Regions from separate parts of the Rhizobium sp. 3T7 genome, predicted to be linked through region 2. Evidence: riboswitches for the same ligand, from Rfam matches in the RefSeq annotation. Region 2 holds a riboswitch; the other holds the start of a gene.
What was found. Region 2 has a riboswitch for thiamine pyrophosphate ahead of thiB (thiamine ABC transporter substrate binding subunit). Riboswitches for the same ligand answer to the same signal wherever they lie in the genome.

Region 1 (4,210 bases), on a different contig from region 2:
TTGGTATCCGCGCCGCTTCGAACCAGCTCAACCTTGAGGCTGTTGCCAGGACATCGGGGCTCTCCTGCCCAGGCAGATGGCCACCCTTGATCAGCACGGCCTGCGGGCCCAACGCACGCAGGCTTTGCGCCTGATCAGCCATTTCCGCACGGCTCTCAGCCGTAGGTCCATGCAGGAGTGCCGCAGCTTCCGGCAGGTTGGGTGTCAGCAGCGTCGCAAGCGGCAGCAGGCGCTGAGTAAGGACTTCGACCGCGGACGGATCAAGGAGGGAGGCGCCACCCTTGGCGACCATCACCGGATCAAGCACGATCGGTATACCTTTGTGCGGTTCGATGGCATCGGCGACGGCGCCGGCGATTTCGGCGTTCGCAATCATACCGATTTTGATCGCGTCAACGCGCACATCGGCAAAGACTGCCTTGATCTGGTCGGCGACGAAAGCGGCAGGAACCAGATGGACACCGGAAACACCCTGGCTGTTTTGCGCCGTCAGCGCGGTCAAAACTGCCATGCCGTAGACGCCGCGGGCCGAGAACGCCTTCAAATCGGCCTGGATTCCGGCGCCGCCCGAGGGATCGGAACCGGCGATGGAGAGAACGTTGCGGATCATCCGTGAACCTTTTTGATGTTTTCAGCGATGTCGCGGGTGGCAGCCTCTGGGTCAGGCGTGCCGCAGATCGCCGAGACGACGGCAAGACCGTCAGCGCCAGCCGCGAAGACAGCTCCGACATGAGCCGCCTTCAAGCCACCGATCGCGACGGAGGGAACGCGACAGATCCGCACCAGACGCGCAAGCCCCGCAAAACCGATCGGCTGTTTGTGGTCCGCCTTTGTCGGCGTCGCAAACACCGGGCCGATGCCGGCATAGTCCACGATGGCCGGATCGACCGCTGCGGCCAGCGCCTCGGTCTCGACCGAGAGCCCAAGGATCATGTCGCGCCCAATCCGTGCGCGGGCAGTCGGTGCATCCATGTCCTCTTGCCCAATGTGCAGACCGTCGGCACCAATTGCGACCGCGGCCTCGACGTCATCGTTGACGATGAGGCGCGCATTGGTGCCAAACAAAGCCGCCTTGAGCGCCCGCCCGGTCTCGATCATCCGGGCCGTATCCGCATGCTTGTTCCGCAACTGCACGACCCTCGCTCCGCCCGCGACTGCCGCCCGCGCGGTCTCCACCATGCCTAGGGCGGCGCAAAGGTCGGGATCGAGGACGAGGTAAAGGGAAAGATCAATGTTCTTCATGCACAACGCAGCCGTGCTTGGCGATCGAGAAGTGAGGCGTCGAGTGCTGCAAGTGCGTCGAGGAACCGCCAGGAAAACGAGCCCGGGCCGTGCGCCTTGCTGGCCGCCGTTTCACCGGCAACAGCAAAGGTCGCAAGTGCCGCAACCGTTGCCTCGAAGGGTGCGTCGGGCCGAACCGCCAGGAAGGCGCCCACAAGGCAGGTCAGCGAACACCCAAGCGCAGTCACCTGAAGCATCAACGCCGAGCCCCCCTCGATGCGCACTGCCCGTTCGCCGTCGGTGACGAAATCAACGGCGCCGGTCACTGCGACGATCGCTCCGTGCACCCTCGCAAGCAGCCGCGCTGATTCCTCGGCGTGCTCGACACCGTCACGGCTGTCCACGCCCTGACCACGGCTTGCGCCGCCGGCAAGCGCGATGATTTCGGAGGCATTGCCGCGAATGACGGCGGGGCCGAGCTCCAGCAGCCGACCCACAGCAGCACGACGAAACCCCGTGGCATAGTGGGCGACCGGATCGAGAACCCATGGTTTTCCAGACTGACCGGCCGCGATGGCGGCCGTCTCCATGCCGCGCAGCCAGGCTGACGAAAGTGTACCGATGTTGATTGTCAGCGCGCCAGCGATCGCGGCAAATTCGCCAGCCTCTTCTTGCGCATGCACCATGGCGGGAGAAGCACCAGCCGCCAGAAGCACATTGGCCGCAATGTTCATGGCAACGAAGTTGGTAATGCAATGGACGAGTGGCGGTCGCGCGCGCAATTCGCTCAGCAACGTTCCCGGTGAGGTGTGGTCTGGCATGGTGCGCCTTTCGATCGGGGAGGAAAGGCGCGGGGACTTACGCGCGAAGCTGGAAGTCCCGAGCGACTCCCTCCGCCGGCATTATCCGGTTCAGGTTCAAAGGGTGCTTCTCAGCCCACCATCAGGCGGGCGCCCCTGTCTCTCATTGGCTTCTTGTCGCAGAGAAGCACGCGCCTGTCATCCATAAAATGGACATCGCCGGGCAAGAACCCGGCGACGTCGCGTGCGCTGTGGTCAGGGACTATTCCGCAGCCTGATAGATGTTCCGGTCGATAAGAGACGATCTCGGGCCGAGTGCCGCAGCTAGCGTGACGAGGACCGCGAGGACGGCGACAAATGTGATGCCGGCAAAATACGGATCCCAACCAAAACCGGAGGCCGCACCGAAGATCGCCGAAGCTGCGGCAAGGACGATACCGCCACCAATCTGGAAGGAAGCGAACAACAGCCCCGATGCAAGCCCGGATTGGTCTTCGCCAACGTCGGAGAGGGCGGCAACCTGCACGGAGGGGTAGGTCATGGCATAACCCACACCGAGCGGGATCTGCGACAGGGCAACCAGCAAGATGGGGTTGATGTGGCCGACACTCAGGATCCAGAAGATATAGCTTGTGGCCTGCAGCGCTACGCCGAGTGTCATCAGCCCGGTTGTCCCGCGATTTTGCGCGATCGTGGCAAAACGTGGCGCCAGGAACATGACGCAGACGCCGCCGAAGGCAAAGGAGAAGCCGGTCGCGAAGGCCGACCAGCCGACTACGGTCTGATAGTAGAGGGTCGCGATAAACTGGAAGCCGACATAGACGCCCTGGAACAGCGCGGCAATGGCATTGGCGTGGGAAAGCCTTGCCCGCCGGAATATCGCAAGCGGTACCATCGGATCAGCATGGCGAGATTCGACGATGAGGAAGAGACCGATCAAAGCGGTGGCCGCCACCAGCGCTCCGAAGGTTGGCACTGCCTGCCAGCCCTCGGCCGCAGCATTGGTAATGCCAAAGACGAAAAGCAAAAGTCCAGGCGTGATCGTCATTGCGCCTGCCCAGTCGAACGTCGCACGCGGTCCGCTGCGACGTTGATCCGCTGGCAGGACGAAGGGAGCAATGGCCAGCGCGATGACGGCGACAGGCGCACCCATGACTAGCGTTGCCCGCCAGCTGAAAACGGTCGCGGCCCCTCCCAGTACCATGCCGAGGACGAAGCCGGTCGCGCCCGTAGAGGCAAAGACGCCAAGCGCTTTCGCACGGGCCGCCCCTTCGCCGAACACCGACAAGAGCAGGGCAAGGGCAGCCGGTGCTGTGAACGCCGCGGCAATGCCCTTTATCAAGCGAGCGGCAATCAAAGTCGGGCCGCTATCGACAAAACCGCCGGCAATACTGGCGGCAGCGAAGATGCCGAGCGACCAGAGGAAGACGCGACGGTGGCCGAAGACGTCCGCGACGCGCCCGCCCAGCAGCAGGAAACCGCCATAGCCAAGCACGTAGGCGCTGACCGCCCATTGGAGGGATGTCGCTTTCATGCCGAGCTCGGCCTGGATCGCCGGAAGCGCGACGCCAATCGTGGATACGTCCATTGCATCGAGAAAGTTGGCAGCGCAGAGCAGCAGCAATGCTACGCCGGCTGTGCCTGGAGATCGGGAAGTGGTCATGAATGATCGTTCCTTTCTGCCGACGCCATGGGAGGAAGCTTGAGCGTCAGGGAACGAGAAAATGTACACCTACTGAACCTATTGCAAATTGATAGTAACCATGCCAGGTATTACTGAGAATGATGAATGATACGATCCTCCGAAAGATAGACCTCAATCTCCTGCTGGCCTTCTCGGTATTGATGCAGGAGCGCAATGTCTCTCGTGCGGCCGAGCGGCTTCTCCTCGGTCAGCCGGGCCTGTCGGCCGCTTTGAAGCGGCTGCGAGAGACACTCGATGACGAACTGTTCGTGCGGGTAGGGCGGGGCCTGCAGCCGACGGCGCGTGCCCTTGCCATTGCGCCTGCGATAGAGGATGCCTTGTCGGGGATCGAGCGCGCGATCCGGCCGCCTGATGCCTTCGATCCCAAGAGCTGGCAGGGCGAGTTCAGGATCGGCATGTGCGACAATCTGGAATCGGCTTTCTTCGGGCCGCTCGTCGCGCGCCTGCGTGAACTCTCACCGGGCGCACGGCTGATTGGTGTCGC
Region 2 (4,210 bases):
CCCTCATCCCCAGGCGCAGGAAGAAACGACAGCGCCCCAAGGATCACCGATGTAAGGACAATCTGCAGCAGGGAAAGGACGACGGCCCGGCCAGGGTCGAAATCAAAACGCAGCGATTGATAGATCGCAACCTCGACGGTCGTCGCGGCTGGCCCACCACCCAGCGTCAGCACCAGCGTGAAACTCGTGGCGCACAGCATGAAGATCAGACCGGCGATACCGGGAATGACCGAGCGCAGAACCGGCCATTCAATGAAGCGGAAAATCGAGCCAGGCCGCATGCCGAGACCACTTGCCATCAGCCAGTATTCCGCTGGCACGCGCTCTAATGCCGCCAGCATCAAGCGGCAAGCCAGCGGCATGTTAAAGAAGATATGCGCCAACAGGATCCCGGAAAGCCCGTAGATGCTGATCGGTTCCGCCATGCCGAGCTTGAGCAGCAGCGCGTTCATAAAGCCCTGCCGCCCCCAGATACCGATCAACCCGAGCGCCCCGATCAGAACAGGAAGGCCCATCGGCACAGCCATCAGCCGAATGATCCACATGCGTCCGGGGAAATGCTGCTGACGCGCCAGGGCCTGAGCGACGGGAATCGCAAAAGCGATCGATAGCAGCGTCGAAAGCAAGGCCTGCAACAAGGTGAAACGCAGGACCCGCAGGATGTACGGTTCAAGCACCGCCGCCAGAATGGACGAAACGCCGCTCGAGAGAAGCAAGGCGAAGACCGCAAGGCCGACGAAAACGGCAATACCGGCAAGACTTAGCGCCCCGCCCAACATCGCCCGCCGCATCTCCGCCTTGGTCAAAAGCATCAATTCATGCTCATCGCAGCCAGCCACTCATCGATCCAGGCTTTGCGGTTCTCCGCGACTTCCTCCGAGCTCATCAGAAAGGTCTTTGACGGATTCACGAGCTTGCCGAACGCATCGGGTAGCGGTTGCGACGTCGCCGAAACCGGCATCATCCAGTTGTTGGTCGGAATGGTGTCCTGGAAGCCCGGCGTCACCATGAATTTCAAGAAATCGCGCGCAAGCTCTTTGTCCGGCGCATTCTTAAGCAGGCCCGCCACTTCGATCTGTATGTAGTGGCCCTCTGAGAATGCAGCCGCCTGATAGCGGTCCGTACTTTCCGCAACCATGTGGTAGGCAGGCGAGGTCGTGTAGGAGAGCACCATGGGCGCCTCACCCTTGGTGAAAAGTCCATAAGCCTCGGACCAGCCGGGCGTTACCGTCAACACCCGCTTTTTGAGTTTTGCCCAAGCCTCAGGCGCCTTATCGCCGTAGACGGACTTTACCCACAGCAAGAGACCGAGCCCGGGTGTCGAGGTGCGCGGGTCCTCAATGACGATCTTTTGCGAAGGGTCGCCTTCGACCAGATCCTTCATGCTCTGCGGAGGATTTTTGATCGTCTGGGTGTCGTAGATGACGGCGAAGTGGCCATAGTCATAAGGCACGAATACATCGTCCTTGTAGTCCCCGGGCACGTTGAGTGCACTGACGTCGACACCACTCGCATCGAATAGGCCGGTTGCCTTCGCTTCCGTGGTCAGGTTCGTGTCCAGGCCGAGCACGACATCTGCCTTCGTACCAGCGCCTTCGAGCTTGAGGCGCGACAGCAGCGCCACGCCATCAGCCACACTGACGAAATTGACGCTGCAGCCGCAGGTCTTCTCGAATGCTTCCTTGACCTTCGGCCCCGGACCCCATTCCGATGTGAAGCTCTCATAGGTGTAGACGGTGAGCGTCTTGTCTGCCGCCCGCGCGCCTGGGCCGGCAAGGCCGGCAGTCGCGACAAAGGCCGTGACAAACAGCAAACAGCTTGTGAATTTGAACATGGCACCTCTCCTCTGGTTTGCTTGAAGGGGAAAAGGGCGGTGCCAGATGTCACGCGTCTAATCCCTCCGCCGGTGTTAGCCGGATCAGGTTCCGCGGGTTGGCTTTCAGCCTCTCAGCCGCGCACCGAATGGGCACGGGCACCCCGTTAGAGCGTTTGCAGATGTATCGCCACGCTTGGTGTCTTGCAAGTGGCGGCCTTAGCCCGCCACCGGCATTTATTCCGCCGCTTCGGTGCTGGCTGCCGGCCGCACCTCGGCCGCGCGCGGCAGCTGCGTCGGTTTCAGCATCAAGGCGGCGCAAAGGCCAATGAGCGCGATCGCGCAGGACGCCATGAAAAGCGGTGTGAACGCATTGGCATAGGCGTCGGCCACCGCCTGACGTGTGGACTCCGGCAAAGCCGCCAGCATTTTCGGCGTCAGCTGCTCGATGTCAGTTACGCCGGGAATGGACAGTCCCGTCTTGCCGAGCTGTGAGCCAATTATCGCGCCGTAAATCGAGATAGCAATCGATGCGCCACCCATGCGCGACAGCGTCACCGATCCTGTTGCGGCGCCGACGTCGCGCGCTGGAGCCGCATTCTGAACGCCGATGACCGGCACCTGTTGTGCAAGGCCAACGCCGAAGCCGTGGAGGGCCATCACTGCTCCGATCAGCAGGACCGGCGTTCCCGCATGAACCTGAGTGAGCAGCACGAATGCGATGGCACTGCAGGTCAGGCTTGCTACGGCAAACGGCTTGTAACGCCCGGTGATGGAGATGATACGGCCCGCAGAAAGCGACCCGCAAACGATGCCGCCGGTCAAAAGAATGAAGAACGCCCCGGCCGCCGAGGGTGAAAGGCCAGTCGTCGTCTGCAGGAACAGCGCGAAATAATTGACCATGCCAATGCCGATCGCGCCGCTCATGATCGACATAAAAAGCAACAGGCTGAACGTTGAATTGCGGAACAGCGACAGCGGAACAATTGGCTCGGCGGCGCGACGCTCGACGAGAATCCATCCGATGACTGTAGCAACGCCGAGTGTCATGATGACAAGGTTCTGCGGGGCCACCAGCGAACCGAAAAGCTGAGCGCCATCGGCAGCCAGCACGATGCTTGCCGTCGTCAAGGCGAGCAGCAAGGCTCCGGCATAGTCGATCTTCGGACGGCGGTTCGGCTTCCGGTAAGGCAGCATGAGCACCAGACCGACAAGGACGACGAAGCCAATCGGAACGTTGACGAGGAAGATCGACCGCCAACCGAAGAGATCGCTCATCGCACCACCGAGGACAGGCCCGATCGCACCGGATGCCATCAGCACAAGGCTGGAATAGCTTTGGTACCGCGCACGTTCGCGGGGCTCGAACAGGTCGGCGTTGACGGCGAAGATCGATACCATGATGCCGCCTCCGCCAAGCCCCTGCAACACGCGGGCTGCAATCAGCGTGTTCATGGATATGGCCAGTCCGCAGACGGCGGAGCCGATGGTGAAAATCATGATCGCGGCCATCATCACATACTTGCGGCCGAAGAGATCACCGAGCTTGCCGTAAAGTGGCATCACCGCGCTCACGGCGAGCAGATAGGCCGAGCCGACCCAGCTGAACCGCTCGAGGTGGCCGAACTCACCGACGATTGTCGGCAGAGCCGTTGCGACGATCTGGTTGTCGAGTGTCGCCATGAACATGGCTGCCATTAGAAAAAGGAAGAGGATGAACCGCCGACGATGATCCGTCACAAGCGGCGCCGCGGCAATTTGAGTATCCATGAAGCGTCGTTCCAGATGATGCGTTGACTACGTTATGTGCTATTAGCATATAATTGTCAATGTCACGTTATTGACTTTGGCATATTCTCAATTGACATGGAACATGCTATATTTCCGGAATGAAAGAGAGCTTGATGAACCTGATCGACCCAGACGCTGCGACCGACGACCCAGGTATTCTGCGTATTGGCCAAAGCATGACCCGCATGCGCCTGATGACCGGGCGCCGACTGATCGGGCGGCTCGCCATCCAGAGTGTGGCGCCCGGCCTTGAGCTGTCGCACCTTGACGTACTGGATGCCGTGCGGCGCGCTCAAGAGGCCGGTGAAGTAACGGTCGGGACGATCGCCGAGATGATGCGGATCGATCCGTCGCGCGCAAGCCGCGTCGTCGCGGATATGGTCGGACGTAATATTCTGCGGCGAAAGGCATCCCAGACCGATGCGCGGCGGATCATCGTCGTGATGACGCCACTCGGACAGCGGCTGTTGTCGGAGATACGCGCGCAGAAGTTCGCATTCGTTTCCGAGGTGGTCAAAGACTGGAAACCGGAAGAGATCGAGGCATTCGGAGAACTGTTCGAAAAGTTCATTTCCGGCTACGAGGACATCTTTCAGGCGCGCATCA

Region 1: another riboswitch for thiamine pyrophosphate. It lies ahead of thiM (hydroxyethylthiazole kinase); the one in region 2 lies ahead of thiB (thiamine ABC transporter substrate binding subunit).

Annotation. Positions count from the first base shown of each region.
Region 1 is NZ_JAIQXS010000007.1:148,028-152,237, forward strand. It holds gene thiD (bifunctional hydroxymethylpyrimidine kinase/phosphomethylpyrimidine kinase) at 1-610, opposite strand, end outside; gene thiE (thiamine phosphate synthase) at 607-1,242, opposite strand; gene thiM (hydroxyethylthiazole kinase) at 1,239-2,042, opposite strand; TPP riboswitch at 2,093-2,189, opposite strand; gene K9B32_RS12905 (MFS transporter) at 2,284-3,684, opposite strand; gene K9B32_RS12910 (LysR family transcriptional regulator) at 3,804-4,210, shown strand, end outside.
Region 2 is NZ_JAIQXS010000006.1:188,600-192,809, forward strand. It holds gene thiP (thiamine/thiamine pyrophosphate ABC transporter permease ThiP) at 1-812, opposite strand, end outside; gene thiB (thiamine ABC transporter substrate binding subunit) at 812-1,834, opposite strand; TPP riboswitch at 1,879-1,990, opposite strand; gene K9B32_RS11635 (MDR family MFS transporter) at 2,051-3,583, opposite strand; gene K9B32_RS11640 (MarR family winged helix-turn-helix transcriptional regulator) at 3,703-4,210, shown strand, end outside.